Regions from separate parts of the Pseudoalteromonas sp. NZS100_1 genome, predicted to be linked through region 3. Evidence: predicted binding sites of a transcription regulator. Region 3 holds the regulator's gene; each other region holds the start of a gene.

Region 1 (6,562 bases), on a different contig from region 3:
CTAGCTTTAAGTATAGAGTACTTGAGTATTGCTGGATTTTTATTTCCAAGCGGCGTTGAGGAACTTCGATGGACAAACAAATTAAAGTAAAGAATATCCCTGTAGAGGTGAAAATCCAAAAACCGGATTTAAGCCGTCAAGATGATAGGTTCAATCCCCGAAATCGTATTTATGTGCGTGCCGTAAAAGGCCTACATCAATTACTTAGGCAGCGCATTGGCTTTTTAGGCCTACTTGCGTTTATGTTACTTCCTTGGATTAATTTTAACGGCCAGCAAGCAGTGCTGTTTGATCTAATTGGTCAAAAATACAATATTTTTGGTTTAACGCTATGGCCTCAAGATTTTACCATATTAGCGTTTATTTTTATGCTGGCAGCATTTGCGCTGTTTTTAGTGACCACCTTCTATGGACGGGTGTGGTGTGGCTACACATGTCCGCAAACTGTTTGGACCTTTATTTTTATTTGGTTTGAAGAAAAGCTTGAGGGCACGGCTAATCAGCGTAAAAAACTCGATCAAAGACCCATGAATTTTGATAAGTTTTGGCGTAAAACGGCAAAGCATACTAGTTGGGTATTGTTTTCGTTATATACCGCTATTTCTTTTGTGGGTTACTTTACGCCAATCAGAGAGTTACTTCCTGATTTTGTAACGTTTAACGTGGGTGGTTATGCACTAGTCAGTATTATTTTCTTTGCTGCGTGTACCTATGGTAATGCCGGTTGGATGCGAGAAATTATGTGTTTACACATTTGCCCTTACTCACGTTTTCAATCAGCTATGTTTGATAAAGATACATACACTGTAACGTACGACGAAAGCCGTGGTGAAAGCCGTGGTCCTCGTTCACGTAAAGTAGATCATGAAGATTTAGAGCTAGGCGACTGTATCGACTGCAACCTGTGTGTTCAAGTGTGCCCAACAGGTATTGATATTAGAAATGGGCTGCAAGCTGAGTGTATTAACTGTGGTGCATGTATTGATGCGTGTGATGGCGTAATGGATAAAATGGAATACCCGCGTGGACTTATTTCATATACGACAGAGCGAAACCTCGAAACCCCAGAAAATAAAACGAATCCACTACGAGCTAAAATCATTGGTTACACGGTCATACTTGTTGTGCTTACGGGAGCACTTGTAGCTAATATAGCGCTGCGTAAAACAATGGACTTTGATATCATTCGTGATCGAAACCAATTATATCGTGTCGATTTTGATGGTTTAGTAGAGAACACCTATACATTAAAGGTAATTAATAAAGCGCAGTACGAGCAAACCTTTAATATTAAAGTACAAGGGTTAGATAACTTTAAGTATATTGGTAAGCAGTCATTTACTGTGCAGGCAGGGCAATCTCATAATGTGCCATTGTCGCTTGTAATGGACCCTTATGATTTAAAAGCGCCAATGACAGAGTTTAATTTTGTGCTTTCACCGGTAGATGAGCCGGATGAAACAATATCGCAGTCGAGTAACTTTTTTAAAGCGCGATAATCACAACCTACCTTAAATAGGTAAGTTGATATAGCAATTAACAAAAGCGGGTATATAACCCGCTTTTTATTTTATATAAGAAGAGTATGAGTAAATTTAGTTTTATTGACTTAACACCTGACCTAATACTCGATGCAATAGAAAGCGTAGGTGTGTACGCTGAATCTGGTTTGTTGGCACTCAATAGCTATGAAAACAGAGTGTACCAATTTAAAGCCGATGATGGCCTGCGTTACGTAGTGAAGTTTTATCGCCCAGAGCGCTGGAGTAAAGAGCAAATTCAAGAAGAGCATGATTTTGCATTTGAACTGGCAGAAGCGGAAGTGCCTGTTGTTGCCCCTATTTTATATAATGGGCAAAGCTTGTTTGAACACGAAGGTTATTTGTTTGTGTTGTTTCCAAGTGTCGGCGGGCGTTTATTTGAGGTTGATAACTTAGACCAGCTTGATGTAATGGGGCGTTTAATTGGCCGTATGCACCAAGTAGCTAAAACAAAGCCTTTTACTTATAGGCCAACAGTTACTTGCGAGGAGTATTTACATACAGCCAAAGTTCATCTTCAAAAAAGTAACTTAGTGCCTATGGGAATAAATACTGCCTTTTATACTATTTTAGATTTAGTGATAGAGCAGGCGCAAAAACAGTATAAAGATGTGCAAAGTATTCGCTTACATGGTGACTGCCACGTTGGTAATATTTTGTGGGCAGGTGATGCGCTAATGTTTGTTGATTTAGATGACAGCCGCCAAGGTCCTGCAATCCAAGATTTATGGATGATGCTCAGTGGCGATAGAGCGACGCAACTGTTACAGTTAGACACCCTTGTGAGTGCGTATGAAGAGTTTTGTGATTTTGATCACTCTCAACTCAAATTAATTGAACCGCTGCGAGCGATGCGTATTATCCATTATATGGGATGGGTAGCTAAACGATGGAGCGATCCTGCCTTTGTGCGGAACTTTACATGGTTTGCTGATGACAAATACTGGGAGCAACAAATTTTAGCACTGAAGGAGCAACTTGCAGCACTGCAAGAAGCACCGTTAAAGTTATTGCCGTAATATTTTATTTAAAGACAAGTACAACGAGATACAAATGCTTAAAAAATTAAAACTGAGTTTATTACTTTTATGTTTACCATTTGCAGCACTTGCTGCACAGTTTGAAGTTGATAATCAATACACTGTTATTGATGTAGACAAAAGTACATCACCACAAGTAACCGAGTTTTTCTCATTTTACTGTCCACATTGCTTTAAGTTTGAACCAGTAGCAAAAGCAATTGAACAAGGCTTGCCAGAAGGCGCGGAGTTTATTAAAAACCACGTGAACTTTTTAGGTGGCGTGTCGCCACAAGCACAAAGTAATTTAAGCTTTGCCTACTTAATTGCTAAGCAGCATGGTCAGGCGCAGAGTATTAGCGATCAAATTTTTAAAAGTATTCATGTTCAGCGTGCTCCTTTAACTGAAATGAAAGACGTTAAAAAATTACTTGAAGTAAACGGTATTGATAGCGCAACGTTTGATCAAGAAATTGCAAGCATGCCAGTTATTTCGGCTGAGCAAGCAATGCAAAACAAACAAAATAAATATTCAAAATTAGGCGCACTTACAGGTGTACCTACTTTTATTGTTAACGATAAATATAAAATAAACCTCAACACCATCAAAAATCAAAAAGAACTTGATGAGTTAGTAGCGTTTTTATTAGCACTATAAATTTCGGAGCATAATAATGATTAAATTAGTTAAAGCAGGTTTGCTTGCAGTACTACTTCCTATGGCGGCAACAAGCTTTGCAGCAACGTATGAAGAAGGCGTGCATTACGACGTTGTTTCTGAGCGCGCAACAAAAAAGCCAGAAATTAAAGAGTTTTTCTCATTTTACTGCCCTGCATGTAATAACATGGAAGCACTAATTGGTGAGTTTAAGCCTAAGCTTGATAAAAACGTTAAATTTAAAAAGAGCCATGTTGATTTTGTAGGTGTACGCGACCCAGAAAACCAACAGATGATGAGCCAAGCACTCGCTACTGCAGAAGTGCTTCCGCAAAAAGATAAAATTGTCTCTGCAATCTTTAATCATATTCATACAAAGCGCGCTAGTTTTAATGAGCTTGCAGATGTAAAAGATATATTTGTAGCGCAGGGCGTTGATGGCGATAAGTTTGATAAGCTGTTTAAAAGCTTCTCGGTACGTACGCTGAGCTCTAAAATGAAACGCGATCAAGACTACTTTAAAGAAAAAGGCGCACTACGTGGCGTACCTACATTTATTGTAAATGGTAAGTATAAATTAAACCTAGGTCGTGAGTCGGGTATTACTGAACCAGAAGATATTAGCAAACTGATTAATTACTTAGCTAACAAGTAAGTTTAGCTAAAACTAAAAAAGCTCCTACAAGGAGCTTTTTTTATGGGTAACGTTTACTGAGCGTATTTATTTGCGCTGCAAGAAAACACCCGACTCAATGTGATGTGTATATGGGAACTGATCAAATATAGCAAAGCGCTTAACGTTGTGCGTACGTGTTAGGTGATCAAGGTCACGCTCAAGGGTTTCAGGATTACACGATATATAAATTATGCTTTCGTAGTTAGCTACTAAGTCACACGTTAATTCATCCATGCCCGCGCGCGGTGGATCAACTAATATGGTTTGGCAGTCATAGCTTTTAAGGTCAATACCGTCTAAACGAGAGAAAGTACGCTCGCCATTCATTGCTTGAGTAAACTCTTCACTAGACATACGAATAATATCTAAGTTCTCTACGTTATTTTTAGCAATATTGTATTGAGCAGAATGAACAGATGATTTTGATATTTCTGTTGCTAATACTTTATTAAAACAGCCCGCTAACGCAATTGAAAAGTTACCGTTACCGCAATACAGTTCTAATAAATCATTTTTAAGTGGTTTACATAAATCTTGCGCCCACTCCAGCATATTAATATTTACTTTTGCATTAGGCTGAGTAAAGCTATTTTCTACTTGTTGATAAATAAGCTCTTGACCATTAACTGTTAAACGCTCAGTTACAAAGTCATCACCCAGCACTTCTTTTTGTTTGCGAGCACGGCCGATAAAGTCAATTTTGTATTTACTGCTTAGTTTTTCTTTAAGCGCTTTAATTTCACTTAACCATTCATCATCAAGTGGTTTGTGATAAAGCAAGCTTACTAAAATTTCACCGCTTAGCGTGGATAGGTAATCGATTTGAAATAACTTACGACGTAATATTTCACAAGGCTTAAGATGCTCAATCATCACCTGCATTATTTCACCAACTAGAGGCGCTGCTGGATCAAATGTATCAACACGGATTTTTTCTTTTGTTTGTTGATCAAACATAATGTGAAACAGATCGTCACCGTCGTGCCATACTCTAAATTCAGCACGTTGGCGGTAGTTAGTTGGCTCTGAGCTAAATACTTCTAGTTGCTCCACACCAAAACGTTGGAACTGTGCACTAATACGCTGCTCTTTTTCACTTAACTGCGTTTGGTACTGTGTGGTATCTATTTTAATAACTGCCATTAACGCTACTACCTTATCTAAGATCTGTTTATCGGCGCTATTGTAGGGAGCGCTGCGTATTTGTCTAGTTTTGGCTAGCATTTATGCTGTTTTATTGAACATTGTACTTTAGTTTTTGTTGTTATAGCCGATAATAAACTACGCACGCTTAGGAGACGAATCATGAAAATAGGTAATTATGGCTTTACGCCAAACAACAACATCAATAAATTCAATAATAAAGCTGATATACAGCAACCTACAATTACGTCTCCTCAAGATAGCTATCAACAACGAGGCCGAGAGTTGGCCGCAAAGGTGCTTGGCGATAAAATGGCTGAGCAGCTTGGATTGCCTATCGCAGAAAAAAAAGCAGATAAACCACTATTTGATTTTGATGAAATAGTAAAAAACGTACTCGATTTTGTAAGTCGTGCTGTTAATAAAGCAAAAGCTAATGGCGCTGATGACGAAAAGCTCAAAGATATGTTAGGCGACGCGCGCAAAGGAGTCCAAATAGGGATTGACGACGCTGTTGATGAACTCAAAGGTACAGGTGTATTTAATGATGACATGGAAGAGGGGATTAATAAGTCCAAAGAGGGAATTTACAATGGGCTCGATAAGTTTGAAGAGTCGTTATTTAACCCACAACCTGCCAGCGTAAATATAAGCCAGGCTCAATATGTCAGTATGACGAGTAATGCAGAGTATAAATTTACCACCGCAGAGGGTGACGAGGTAAGTATTAGCTTTGCAGATGCATTTGAATCTCAGTCGGCAAGTGGCTATCAGCAAAACAGTAATAGCGAGTCGTTTGCAAGCTCATCATCGCAATCTCGACAGGTATCATTTTCGATGTCGGTTAATGGTGACTTAAATGAGCAAGAGCAAGAAGCTATTAATGCAATGATGGAAGACTTACAAGATCTAAGTAAAACCTTTTTTGGTGGTGATTTAGATGAAGCATTTGAACAAGCGCAAGAGCTGAGTTTAGACAGCGATCAGCTGGTGGCTTTTTCTATGGATTTACGCCAAACAAAAACAATAGCAACAGTTAAAAGCTATGAAGAATATAGACCAGCACCAGAAAAACGAGTAGCGGAAGGTTTAGCTCCTTTTAATGATGACCTTAAAAATGCTTTTGAAAAAGCGGGTGAGCTTGGATTACAAAATCAGCTAGCTGGCATTCTCCAATGGTTAAATCAAGATCAGGAGCAAATAGATAAGTTAGTGGATTACACAAAGTCTATGTTCGAAAACCTTAATCAGTTAAATTCGGCAGCCGACGAGCTTGCTGATTTAGAAACCACGCAAAGTTAAACTACTTTCTTTTATAAATACCTCATGGCAAACTGCCGTTCTTAAAGTAAAGTGGGAACGGTAGTTTGTCAGCGCATATAATGGTCTTTGATTCAGGTATTGGTGGAACTACTGTACTTGAGCATATAAAGCAAAGTATCCCCAATGCTCAGTACAGTTATTTTATGGATAATGCATTACTACCTTATGGTGCTCAATCCCAAAAAACAATCATTAACCGATT
Region 2 (6,562 bases), on a different contig from region 3:
AAAGGGTGTAAACCGTCTTTTTGACGAATAGTGTGCATTTGCTCGCGACGACCAGTAAGGATTTTATGCGGATAAGCTTGATGACCCACGTCCCAAACTAGGCGATCGTCTGGAGTGTTATAAACATAATGCAGCGCAACGGTTAGTTCAACCGTCCCTAAACCAGACGCTAGATGACCGCTACTTTGCGATACTGAGTTGAGTAAATAATCGCGCAGCTCATTGCTAAATGCAGGGAGTTTGTCTTGCGCTAAGTCACGCAATTGGGCTGGCTCGTCAACCAAATTAAGTAATGGATACTTGCTACTATCAAGTGTCATGGTTTTATATATATCCTTCGCTAACATTAATTAATCCAAAGCTTTTACGAATAATTAATGTTGAGTAATAATGTCAGTGCTAATTGCAATACGTATGAGCAAAAATTAGTGGTCACGCTCAATTAGGTAATTTGCTAGCGACGCAAGAAGTGTTGTGTCAGCATCTATATTTGCTAACGCTTCATGGGCTTGTTGTATTAAATTCTGCGCCTTTTCTTTAGCGCCTAGCATACCTAATAACGCCGGATATGTCGCTTTATTCGCGGCAATATCGGAGCCTTGTGGCTTTCCTAAAATAACTGTATCGCCTTCAACATCTAAAATGTCGTCGTGTACTTGAAATGCTAGCCCTATAGCATACCCAAAAACACTTAAATTTTCTAAGGTTTGTTGATCAGCCTTTTCACTGCACAGTGCACCAAGTGTAATTGCGCAATTAATTAGAGCCCCGGTTTTTAGCTTATGTATTCGCTCAAGCTCTTGTACGGTAATTACTTTATCAGTTGCTGCTATATCAAGGCCTTGTCCGCCAACCATACCCTGAAGGCCTGATGCATGGGCAAGTGTAGCAATCATTTTTACTTGTGTTTGCGATGAGCATTCAAATTTGTGATTCGCAATAAGCTCAAAAGCAAGAGTTTGAAGAGCATCACCGGCTAAAATTGCATTTGCCTCGCCAAACTCTATATGACAAGTAGGGCGTCCGCGGCGTAAGTCGTCATCATCCATTGCTGGTAAGTCATCATGGACTAACGAATAGCTATGAATACACTCAATTGCAGCAGCAAGTACGTTTAAGTCTTGATGGTTTGCGCCGAGCATTTTACCTGTGGCATAAACTAAAAATGGACGTAATCTTTTACCGCCATTAAATAATCCATACTGGGTGGCGTTCTTTACCGTTTCTTCTGTATCTAGAGGCTGGTTAAAATGCTGTTGTAAGGTCGCTACTACATCTTTTTGAGCACGTTCAATATGATTTTTTATGCTCACAGCTATTCCATATCATTATCAAAATTTGTAAGTACTGACTTTTCGCCATTCCCCATCAAAATTGATACTTTTTGTTCTGCTTGCTGTAATTTCCCTGATGAAGCACTTGCTAATGCAATTCCACGCTCAAATTGCTTTAACGATTGCTCAAGCGATAAGTCACCTTGTTCCATGTCACTAACGATTGTAGATAATTCTTCTAGTGCTTGTTCGAAACTTAAGTTTTCAGGTTTTTTAGTCGCCATCTTTATTTCAGCTTACATAATAAATTTAGGGTCAATTTTAGGGGGAATGCTAAACTAGGTCAAAGGATGATATTGGTTTTTTACCTTTATAACGTTAAATTATATTTCAAGTGCATTAATAAAGCCTTAATAGCGGTCTGTTGGTTTAATAAATCAATTGATAATTAGGTAGCCCTTATAACTTGACCTAAGATAGTGCTAAAGGCTGCTTTTTATGTTTATTTATAAAAATGGCTTAAGCAATTCAATATGTTGCCGATAAGCAGTTAATAATAAAAGTTTATGATAAGGCCATTAAGCATGAAACTTCTGGAGGAAATGTGGATTTAGCAACCATAATCGGGATCCTAGGCGCAATTGGCTTAATTGTCATGTCTATGTTTATGAGTAGTAGCGGTGAAATGGCTATGTTTTACAATACCCCGTCTGTGGTTATTGTATTTGGTGGTTCACTCTTTATTGTTTTATCAAACTTCACTATGTCGCAATTTTTGGGGATAGGTAAAGTTGTTGCCAAAGCGTTTATGTTTAAAATCGAAACGCCAGAAATACTTATCGAAAAAGCAGTAGAACTTGCTGATTCAGCTCGTAAAGGCGGTTTTTTAGCACTCGAAGAAGCTGAAATTCCAAACCCCTTTATGCGCAAAGGCGTCGATATGCTCGTTGATGGCCATGATGCAGATGTAGTTCGCGCTACACTTCAAAAAGATATTTCTCTAACTACGACTCGCCATGAATTGGGCGCGGGTTTATTTAAGTCGTTAGCTGATATAGGGCCTGCAATGGGCATGATTGGTACTCTAATTGGTTTGGTTGCAATGTTGTCTAACATGGATGACCCGAAGGCAATTGGTCCTGCAATGGCAGTAGCACTATTAACAACTTTATATGGCGCGTTTTTAGCCAATGTAGTGGCAATTCCTATTCAGGTAAAACTTGAACTGCGTAAAGATGAGGAAGCTATGAATCAGCGTTTAATTTTGGATGCTATTTTAGGTATACAAGATGGTCAGAATCCAAAAGTAATCGAAGGTATTTTGAAAAATTACTTAGCTGAATCTAAACGCAAAGTAGATACCGAGGAGTAACTATGTCTGATCAAGAGTGCAAATGCCCACCACCAGGTCTACCTGCATGGATGGGAACGTTTGCCGATTTAATGTCACTGTTAATGTGCTTTTTTGTACTCTTGCTCGCGTTTTCAGAAATGGATGTACTTAAGTTTAAACAAATTGCGGGCTCTATGAAGTTTGCTTTTGGTGTGCAGAATAAAATTGAAGTAAAAGACATCCCTAAAGGGACCTCTGTTATTGCCATGGAGTTTACCCCAGGTAAACCAGAGCCAACCCCAATAGAAACCATTCAGCAGCAAACAGTCGAAATGACTCAACAAATGTTAGAGTTTCAGGCTGGCGATGAAAGCTCAGCAGGCGGCAGGCAAGAACAGCGCGGGGATAAACGCGGTGGCGAATCTCGTAGTACCTCACAAGAAGAATCTTCTGAGCAAGCAACTTCAGCAGCCGATCAGGAGCAAACTAACGAGCTTGTTAAAAAGATAGCGCAGCAGCTTGAAAAGCAAATAATCGATGGCGCAATTGAGCTTGAGTCTTTAGGGCAGCAAATAATTATTCGCATTAGAGAGAATGGTTCATTTCCTTCAGGTAGTGCATTTTTACAACCTAAGTTTAAACCTATAATTCAAGATATCGGTGTGCTGTTAAAAGATGTACCCGGTGAAATAACAGTATCTGGCCATACAGATGATTTTCAGGTATCGAATGAGTTATATATTAATAATTGGGACCTATCATCAAAGCGTGCTGTAGCCGTTGCAAGTGAACTGCAAAAAGTCCAAGGATTTGATAAAACCCGAATGATGGTGGTTGGTCGAGCTGAAACACGACCACTTGTACCGAATGACACCGATGAAGATCGCCGCAGGAATCGCCGAGTAGAAATATCTATATTACAAGGTAAAGCAAAAGAGTCAGCTCCTATAGATGTAAGATAACTTTTATTGGCAAACACACTTATTTATCATAAAGTATGCTTTCTTTAACAAATGTAACGGAATAGTTTATGAAAAAGGTCGATAAGTTTAGTCATATGCCAGGAAATGGCGGTGGTAATGACGATGATGAAAAAAAACTTGATTAACTCTAATGCCTGAATGGTTTTTAAAGACTATATTGATATTAGATACTAGTTGGGTGTTTATTTTAAGCCCTGCTATTTTCATCTTTTATTTTAGAAAAGATTATTTGGCCCTGCGTTTCGCTTTAATTACAGCCGCTTTTTTTTTATATGGAACCATTATTCATCCTTACTTGAAAGAGTTTGATAATGGGATTTATGTTTATCGATACCTTGTTTGGGCCTTTAATGATATTGCTTGGATGGCACTCATCGCATATCTGGGTTTAAAAGATAAGGTTTATTTATGGCAATGCGTATTAGGTCAATTGGTTGTTATTATGGCACCAATTTTACAGCTATTTAGATTAGTCGACCGCCATTTATGGGATCTTTCTTATAGTACATACATTTATAAAACCTTATTGCCATTTATTAATATAGGCACCGTTGTTGTTTGTTATCTTCCGCTTATTTATATTTTAACAAAAGACAAAAAAAGCCCAGCTAGCCAATAGTTACAAAAAGTTCCCTCCTTTAAAATAGCTGTGCTAGACTACTGTTTATATAAACAGTGATGAGCAGGCTATGAAACTCTACATTGCAGAAAAACCTTCACTTGGACGCGCTATTGCTGATGCGTTACCAAAACCACATAAAAAATATGATGGTTATATAGAAGTCGCTAATGGCGATTGTGTGTCGTGGTGTATTGGACATTTGCTAGAACAAGCAGAACCCGATGATTACGATGAGCGCTTTAAAAAGTGGCAGTTTGAACACTTACCTATAATACCTGAACAGTGGAAGTTAAAAGCCAAAACCAAAACTCGCAAACAGCTCACTGTTTTAAAAAAATTAATTAAACAAGCCTCGCAACTTATTCACGCTGGCGATCCAGACCGTGAAGGCCAGCTACTAGTCGATCAAGTAATTGAAGAAGCTAAAATAAGTCAGGCTAAAAAGCAGAGTACGCAACGTTTACTCATTAGTGATTTAAACTTATCGGCGGTAAAAAAATCACTGGGTACTATGCGTTCTAATCGAGATTTTATTCCGTTAAGTGTATCTGCTTTAGCGCGCTCTCGTGCTGATTGGCTATTTGGTATGAATTTAACACGTGCATACACACTAGCTGGGCAAAAAGCAGGGTTTGGTAATGTGCTTTCGGTAGGGCGAGTACAAACCCCTATTTTAGGTCTTGTTGTTAATAGAGATAACGAAATAGCACACTTTGTATCTAAGCCTTTTTACGATGTACTGGCGCATTTACTTACTCCAGATAACCAGCCATTCATAGCTAAGTGGGTTCCTAGTAAAGCATGTGAGCCACATCAAGATGAAGAAGGGCGAATACTTAACAAAGCACTCGCACAAAATGTTGCTTCACGCATTACAAAGCAAAGTGCTGAGCTTACTTCACTTGACCAAAAACAAAAAAAACAAAGTGCTCCATTACCGTATAACCTATCTGCACTGCAAATAGATGCGGCTAAAGCATTTGGTATGCCAGCTCAAAAAGTGTTGGATATTTGCCAAATACTTTACGAACGTCATAAATTAATTACTTACCCACGCTCGGATAATCGTTATTTACCTAAAGATCACCATCAAGATGCATCAGCTATTTTTAAAGCTATAAGTGCTAATGGTGGGCAAAGCAGTGAATTAGTAAACGGGGCTGATGTAAAAAAGCGTAGTAAATGTTTTAACGATTCAAAAGTGGCTGCGCATCATGCCATTGTGCCTACGGCTAAGCAGTTAAAGTCAGCGAGTTTGAACGGTGACGAAGCGAAGGTATATCAATTAATAAGCCGCCATTACCTAATTCAGTTTTATCCCGACTATATATATAACGAAACTAAAGCAGAGATAACAATCGCTGGCGGATTATTTAAAGCAAATGCAAAACAAGATGTAAGCCTGGGCTTTAAGGTATTAATGGGTAAGTCTGAATTAAAAGATGAAGCTACGTTACCTCCTTTAACTAAAGGTATGCCTCTTTTTTGTGAGCAAGGCGAAGTGGTCGAAAAGCATACATCACCTCCTGCTTATTTTACCGACGCTACATTATTGGCTGCGATGACGGGCATTAGCCGTTATGTTAAAGATCCACAAATTAAAAAAGTATTAAAAGACACTGATGGTTTAGGGACTGAGGCAACACGTGCGGGAATAATCGAGTTGCTATTCAAGCGGCGCTTTTTAAAACGTGAAGGTAAGTCAATTAGAGCGACCGAAACGGGACTTGCCCTTATTAGCGTATTACCACAAGGTTTAGCGAGTCCTGATTTAACCGCAAAGTGGGAATCGAGCTTAGGTGATATCGCGCAGCAAGTAATGAGTTATCAGCAATTTTTACAGCCTTTACTTGCTGAGCTAAATGGGTTTGTACAATTAGCAGCAAACTGCGATAGCAATGCATTTGCAAGGTTACCAAAAAGCTCACCTAAAAAACGCTTTGCTAAACGAGGTGGAAAAGCGACCTTTAAAAAGTCGAGTTATAAAAAAAGCTCTGTTGCTAGTTAGCTACAGAGCCATTTTATTAAACGATATTACTTAACCTGAACTCTACTTGAGATAGATTTATTATCCAGAATTCAGGTTACTTATTAAATAAAGCAACAGCAGCGTTACTCATTGCTTTTATTCCGGTAGGGATAGCAACTTTATAATCTGGTGCAAATTTACTAGAGTGTAGGGAAGGGAGTACTTCAGCTGTTTTTATCGAATCTGCATATTGTGCTTGGTTTACACCTCCTAGCCAAAATAAGGTAATCGGGATATTTTCATCGGTGCGTCCGTATAGGCCAAAGTCTTCACCCGCCATTACAGCTTGTGTTTCAAGCACATTAGTATCACCAATTGCGC
Region 3 (6,562 bases):
GTGGTAACTACGCAGTTGGTTTGGTCGTATTTTTAATCCTTATTATTATTAACTTTGTGGTAATTACCAAAGGTGCTGGGCGTATTTCTGAGGTATCTGCACGTTTCACCCTTGATGCAATGCCGGGTAAACAAATGGCAATCGACGCCGATTTAAACGCTGGTTTTATCAGTGCTGAGCAAGCGCGTGACCGCCGCGAGGAAGTAACTCGCGAAGCCGATTTTTACGGCTCAATGGATGGTGCGAGTAAATTTGTAAAAGGCGATGCCATTGCAGGTATTGTTATATTAATCATCAATATTGTTGGTGGTTTATTTGTCGGTATGATTCAACATAATTTGAGTTTTGGCAACGCAATGGAAGTATATACATTACTTACCATTGGTGATGGCTTAGTTGCTCAACTCCCTTCTTTACTGCTTTCAATTGGTACCGCGATTGTTGTAACACGTCAAAATGAGTCGCTCAATATGGGTGATCAATTTAAGAAACAACTAGGTAACGAAAAATCACTCTTTATTGCTTCAGGTATTTTGATCATCATGGGTTTAGTGCCTGGTATGCCGCATTTTGCTTTTTTAAGTTTAGGTGCGTTATTGGGTTATTTAGCTTACTACACACAGCAAACTAAGTTAAAAGCCGCTGCAGCAGAAGCCGAAGAAGCCGCCAGTGGCGGAAGCGCTGCAACAGGTATTGCCAATAAACAAGAGCAAAAAGAACTTGGTTGGGATGATGTTCAGCAGGTTGACGTAATTGGCCTAGAAGTAGGTTACAGATTAATTCCGTTGGTAGATCAATCTCAAGGTGGTGAGCTACTTAATCGTATTAAAGGTGTACGTAAAAAGCTTTCTCAAGAACTTGGTTTTTTAGTACCACCTGTTCATATTCGCGATAATTTAGAGCTTGATCCAAATGCTTACAGAATAACGCTAATGGGTGTTTCAACCGGTGAAAGCGAACTTAAACATGGCGACGAGCTAGCGATTAACCCAGGGCAAGTATTTGGTCCTATTAAAGGGGTTGAAACTAAAGATCCTGCGTTTGGCCTTGATGCAGTATGGATCAAGCCTGATCAAAAAGATGAAGCGCAATCACTAGGTTATACCGTTGTAGATTCAGCCACGGTAGTCGCCACTCATATTAGCCAGTTATTAACTAACAGTGCGGCATTGCTACTAGGGCATGAAGAAGTTCAAAACCTGCTTGATATGCTTGCTAAAAGCCATCCTCGCTTAGTAGAAGGACTAGTACCTGATGTGTTGCCATTAACTGCAATTGTAAAAGTACTGCAAAATTTATTGAATGAAGGTGTAGCTATTCGCGATATGCGCTCAATTGTTCAAACCCTTGTTGAGTATGGTCCGCGTAGCCAAGACCCTGATGTATTAACGGCTGCAGTGCGTATTTCTCTGCGTAGGTTAATTGTTCAAGATGCGGTTGGTATGTCATCAGAAATCCCTGTCATAACCTTGGCACCTGAGTTGGAACAGATGTTGCATCAGTCATTACAAAATGCAGGCGATGAAGGTGCCGGTATTGAGCCTGGACTTGCAGAGCGACTTCAAGTGTCATTGACACAAGCGCATCAAAATCAAGAAATGGCCGGTGAACCTTCTATATTGCTAACGTCAGGAATGTTACGCACTGTGTTATCTCGTTTTGTTAAGTACACCATTCCAGGATTGAGAGTGATGTCTTATCAAGAGGTACCAGACGAAAGACAGATCAAGATTGTTAGCTCTGTAGGCCAACAATAAGATTTTAACAGGGGTTGAATCATGAAAATTAAACGTTTTTTTGCTAAAGATATGCGCACAGCACTTAAAGAAGTTAAAGATGAGTTAGGTGTTGATGCGGTTATTATGTCAAATAAGAAGCTGGCTAACGGTGTAGAAATTGTAGCGGCAGTTGATTATGACAAAGCAGCCCCTAAAGTAGCAGCGCAACCACAACGTACTGCAGAGCCGCGTGCTCAAGCACCACAGCAAAGTATGCATAATTTTGTAAAACCAGAGCCTCAGCGTGCCAAACCAGAGCCGCAGGCAAAAGTGGCTGACAGCCTACAGGCTTTGTTAGAGCGCCAATCACCGCGTCCTCGCTCCCCTGAACTTGCATCAATGTTTTCACAATCAGGTATTGATACTACAGATAACTATCAAGAACCAGTTATGGAACAGCGTACTAAAAATATGTTTGCTCCTGAAAATGCAGCGCCAGTTCGTCCACAAACTCAAGCGGATAGCTTAGGTTTTGATGATTTAGACAGCGACTTTGATGATTTAGATAGTCCAGTAACGGCTCGCCAACAAACACCCAATAATGAAAGCGAAGAAATGACAACAATGCGTGAAGAAATGAACGCAATTCGTCAATTACTTGAGCATCAAGTATCAGGCTTAATGCAGCAAGATATGGCGCGTCGCGATCCAACACGCGCTTGCATGGTTGACCGCTTAGTCGGTATGGGTATTGATAAAGAAGTAGCGCAACAAATGGCATGTTTTGTACCTGATGATGTATCTCGTAAGCAAGGCTGGAAAGCGTTGTTAACGATGGTCGAAGATCAAATGCAAACAACCAATAATGAAATACTTCGCCAAGGTGGTGTATATGCGTTAGTGGGTCCAACAGGTGTTGGTAAAACAACAACAGTTGCTAAGCTTGCAGCTTTAGGCGCACAAAAATATGGCGCTGATAAAGTGGCCTTAATAACCACTGATACATACAGAATTGGTGCTTATGAACAGCTTGCTACTTACGGCCGTATTATTGGTTGTGGTGTAAAGCAAGTTAAAGATGCTAATGAATTAGCTGAAGTTTTATATCATTTACGAAATAAACGTCTAGTATTAATTGATACAGCAGGTATGAGTCAGCGAGATTTACGTTTAACTGAGCAGTTAAACACGTTAATGCGTAACCAACGTGTGGATATTCGCAGCTACTTAGTACTAAGCGCGACGGCACAAATTAATGTATTACAAGAAACAGTACGTCACTTTAAAAAAGTACAGTTAAGTGGTTGTATTTTCACTAAGTTAGATGAATCATTAAGTTTGGGTGAGATTATTAGTATTGCGATTCAAAATCGCCTTCCAATAGGGTATCTTACTAACGGTCAACGAGTGCCAGAAGATATTCGTGTTGCAAATGCTGAAAAACTAGTGAAAAAGGCTGAGCAGTTATATTTAAAAAGAACAAAAGCACAACATTCAAGGCACCAAGCAGTGGCGCCAAGTACAGTAGGGATGTATGATTAACACAGTATTAGATCAAGCAAGCGGCCTGCGCAAAATGAGTCAAAACAATAACAACGGCGTAAAAGTTATCGCTGTAACCGGTGGTAAAGGTGGCGTGGGGAAAACAAATGTTTCTCTAAATACCGCTATTGCACTAGGGCAACAAGGTAATAGAGTATTAGTGCTGGATGCTGACCTAGGTTTAGCAAACTGTGATGTGATGCTTGGTTTACGTGTAGAGCGCAATTTATCACACGTTTTGTCAGGTGAATGTGAGCTTGACGAGATTTTAGTTGAAGGGCCTGCTGGTATTAAAATTGTACCTGCTACATCGGGCTCGCAAAGTATGGTTGAATTATCGCCATCTGAGCATGCCGGGCTAATTCGTGCATTTAGCGAATTGAATACCGAATTTGATATTTTAATTGTAGATACAGCCGCTGGTATTTCAGACATGGTGCTAAGCTTCTCACGAGCAGCACAAGATGTAATGGTTGTAGTGTGCGATGAACCAACATCAATAACCGATGCTTACGCACTTATTAAAGTATTAAGCCGCGAGCACGGTGTTTATAAGTTCAAAATTGTTGCCAATATGGTCCGCAGTATGCGTGAAGGCACTGAATTGTTTGCAAAACTATCTAAAGTTACCGATCGCTTTTTAGATGTTTCAATGGAGCTAGTAGCAACGGTTCCTTATGACGAAAATATGCGCAAAGCAACACGTCGCCAAAAGGTGATTGTTGAGCTCTTTCCAAGTTCGCCAGCCGCTCTCGCGTTTAAAGCGCTGGCGACAAAAGCAGTTAAATGGCCAATACCAAATCAACCATCTGGGCATTTAGAGTTTTTCATTGAGAAACTAGTAAACGGCTAATTATGACAACATTGGTGAATAGAGCTATGGGATATCAATCAACACAAAACTTAAATGTGATTGTTGAGAAACATGCATCACTTGTTAAAAAAGTGGCATGTCATCTAATTGCTCGATTACCACCTAGCGTTCAGCTTGATGATTTAATTCAATCAGGAATGATAGGTTTAATAGAAGCTTCAAAAAACTTTGATGCAACAAAAGGCGCAAGCTTTGAAACCTTCGCCGGTATTCGTATTCGCGGGGCTATGCTTGATGAAATGCGCCGTGGTGATTGGGCTCCTCGTTCAGTACACCGTAAAAGCCGACAAGTTGCAGAAGCAATTACTGGGCTCGAAAGCAGTCTGAATCGCGAACCAACAGATACAGAAGTTGCTGAAAAACTTGAAATTTCACTCAATGAGTACCATCATATTTTAAATGATGTTAATACCAGTAAAGTATTAGGTATAGAAGACCTTGGTGTAGATGAGGATGTTATTACTCCCGTAGGCCAAGATTTAGCGCTAGACAAACCTTTTAATAATGTTAAAAATGATCGGTTTAATGAGTCTTTGCTAAATGCAATAAAGTCATTACCAGAGCGTGATGCAATGGTACTTTCTTTATACTATAACGATGAAATGAATTTAAAAGAAATAGGACATATACTCGATGTAAGTGAATCGCGTGTAAGTCAGATACATGGTCAGGCGATGATTAAGCTTAAAGCTAAAATCAATGACTGGATAAACTAGTAGTAAGTAAACTAAGGTTAATACCTCACTGGGGGATGTTTTGGATAAAAACATGAAAATTCTTGTAGTTGATGATTTTTCAACGATGAGACGAATTATAAAAAACCTATTACGTGACTTAGGTTTCACTAACGTTCAAGAAGCTGATGACGGGTCTACAGCTCTGCCTATGTTACAAAATCAAGTATTTGATTTTGTGGTTACAGATTGGAATATGCCGGGAATGCAAGGTATTGACCTTCTAAGAGCAATTCGTGCAGATGATAAGTTAAAACATATCCCTGTATTGATGGTAACGGCAGAAGCTAAAAAAGAACAAATAATTGCTGCAGCGCAAGCTGGCGTTAATGGTTATATTGTTAAGCCATTTACGGCTGGAACATTAAAAACTAAATTAGAAAAAGTATTTGAACGCTTAGGCTAATGATGGGGGAGAGGCTTATGTCAGCACCAGCTGCGCCTCAAATAACGTTAGAACAAGCTCGTCAACTCGTCATTTATTTAGAAAACGATGAGCAAGATAAAGCTAATCAGTTGATTTTAGAGACAGCTTCGCAAGAGCAGTCTAAATTATTTGCTGAAGTTGGGAAGTTGACTCGTCAACTGCACGAAGCACTTAAAAGCTTTGAGCTTGATACTCGCTTAACTAACATAACGACAGATGCGATTCCAGATGCTAAAAAGCGGCTTAATTATGTTATAGAAATGACAGAAAATGCGGCTAATAAAACAATGGATGCTGTTGAGGCTAGTTTACCTATAGCTCAGCAACTTGCAGATGAAATATCTCATATCAAACCGACATGGGATCGTTTAATGAGCCGGGAGATTGAGCTTGGTGAGTTTAAACAACTTTGCCATAGTATCGATAAGTTTATGAATAACTCTCATCATAAAACGGATGAGCTTCAAAGCTTAATGACAAATGTACTAATGGCTCAAGACTATCAAGACTTAACAGGTCAAGTTATTCGCCGTGTTATAGAACTTGTTAGAGAAGTAGAAGAAAGCTTACTTCATCTTTTAACAGCGTTTGCTGAACAAGATGACAGTGACAACACAGCGAATAAAGTAGAACAACAAAAAATAAAAGAACCAGTTGCCACACAAACTTTAGCAGGTCCTGAAGGCCCTATTATTGATAAAGAATCGCGTAATGATGTTGTATCTGATCAAGATGAAGTCGATGATCTTTTATCAAGTTTGGGCTTCTAAGAGGAGAGTAACTGCATGTTTGAAGTCGATGAAGATATTTTACAAGACTTTCTTGTAGAGGCAGGAGAAATCCTAGAGCTTTTATCTGAACAGTTAGTTGAACTGGAAAATAATCCAGAAGATACCGAGTTACTAAATGCCATATTTAGAGGCTTTCACACTGTAAAAGGTGGTGCAGGCTTTTTAGCTATGACAGAACTTGTTGATGCTTGCCACGGCGCTGAAAACGTATTTGATTTACTACGTCAAGGCGTGCGAACGGTCAATTCAGAGTTAATGGATGTTATTTTACAAGCGCTCGACACCATTAATGAAATGTTCGCGACTATCCAAAATAGGGATAAGCCAGAACCAGCAGATCCTGAGTTACTTCAAACCCTCCACATTTTGGGCCTACCTCCAACAGAAGCCGAGCTTAACGGAGTCGCTTCAGAAACTGACGTTGAACAACCTCTTGATGAAGTAGTTGATACGCCAATAGCTGATGAGGAAGATCC

The links. Region 3 encodes FliA, which starts transcription of late flagellar genes. Its sites were predicted from a motif close to CTAAAGNTNNNNNNNNNNNNGCCGATA; they were not measured.
Region 1: I6F66_RS18930 (DUF5610 domain-containing protein) is a predicted target of FliA. The motif match lies at 5,144-5,170, and genes of this name have one in related genera.
Region 2: pomA (flagellar motor protein PomA) is a predicted target of FliA. The motif match lies at 1,793-1,819, and genes of this name have one in related genera.

What each region holds. Positions count from the first base shown of each region.
Region 1 is NZ_JADYXN010000041.1:1,366-7,927, reverse strand. It holds gene ccoG (cytochrome c oxidase accessory protein CcoG) at 69-1,499, shown strand; gene I6F66_RS18950 (serine/threonine protein kinase) at 1,586-2,560, shown strand; gene I6F66_RS18945 (thiol:disulfide interchange protein DsbA/DsbL) at 2,595-3,218, shown strand; gene I6F66_RS18940 (thiol:disulfide interchange protein DsbA/DsbL) at 3,235-3,873, shown strand; gene trmA (tRNA (uridine(54)-C5)-methyltransferase TrmA) at 3,940-5,037, opposite strand; gene I6F66_RS18930 (DUF5610 domain-containing protein) at 5,200-6,339, shown strand; gene murI (glutamate racemase) at 6,405-6,562, shown strand, end outside.
Region 2 is NZ_JADYXN010000035.1:31,001-37,562, forward strand. It holds gene dxs (1-deoxy-D-xylulose-5-phosphate synthase) at 1-320, opposite strand, end outside; gene ispA ((2E,6E)-farnesyl diphosphate synthase) at 426-1,313, opposite strand; gene I6F66_RS18165 (exodeoxyribonuclease VII small subunit) at 1,316-1,558, opposite strand; gene pomA (flagellar motor protein PomA) at 1,879-2,646, shown strand; gene I6F66_RS18175 (flagellar motor protein MotB) at 2,649-3,569, shown strand; gene I6F66_RS18180 (hypothetical protein) at 3,721-4,209, shown strand; gene I6F66_RS18185 (DNA topoisomerase III) at 4,280-6,220, shown strand; gene I6F66_RS18190 (M20 family metallopeptidase) at 6,297-6,562, opposite strand, start outside.
Region 3 is NZ_JADYXN010000001.1:121,744-128,305, reverse strand. It holds gene flhA (flagellar biosynthesis protein FlhA) at 1-1,757, shown strand, start outside; gene flhF (flagellar biosynthesis protein FlhF) at 1,779-3,260, shown strand; gene I6F66_RS00605 (MinD/ParA family protein) at 3,253-4,113, shown strand; gene I6F66_RS00600 (RNA polymerase sigma factor FliA) at 4,140-4,850, shown strand; gene cheY (chemotaxis response regulator CheY) at 4,891-5,274, shown strand; gene I6F66_RS00590 (protein phosphatase CheZ) at 5,292-6,065, shown strand; gene I6F66_RS00585 (chemotaxis protein CheA) at 6,081-6,562, shown strand, end outside.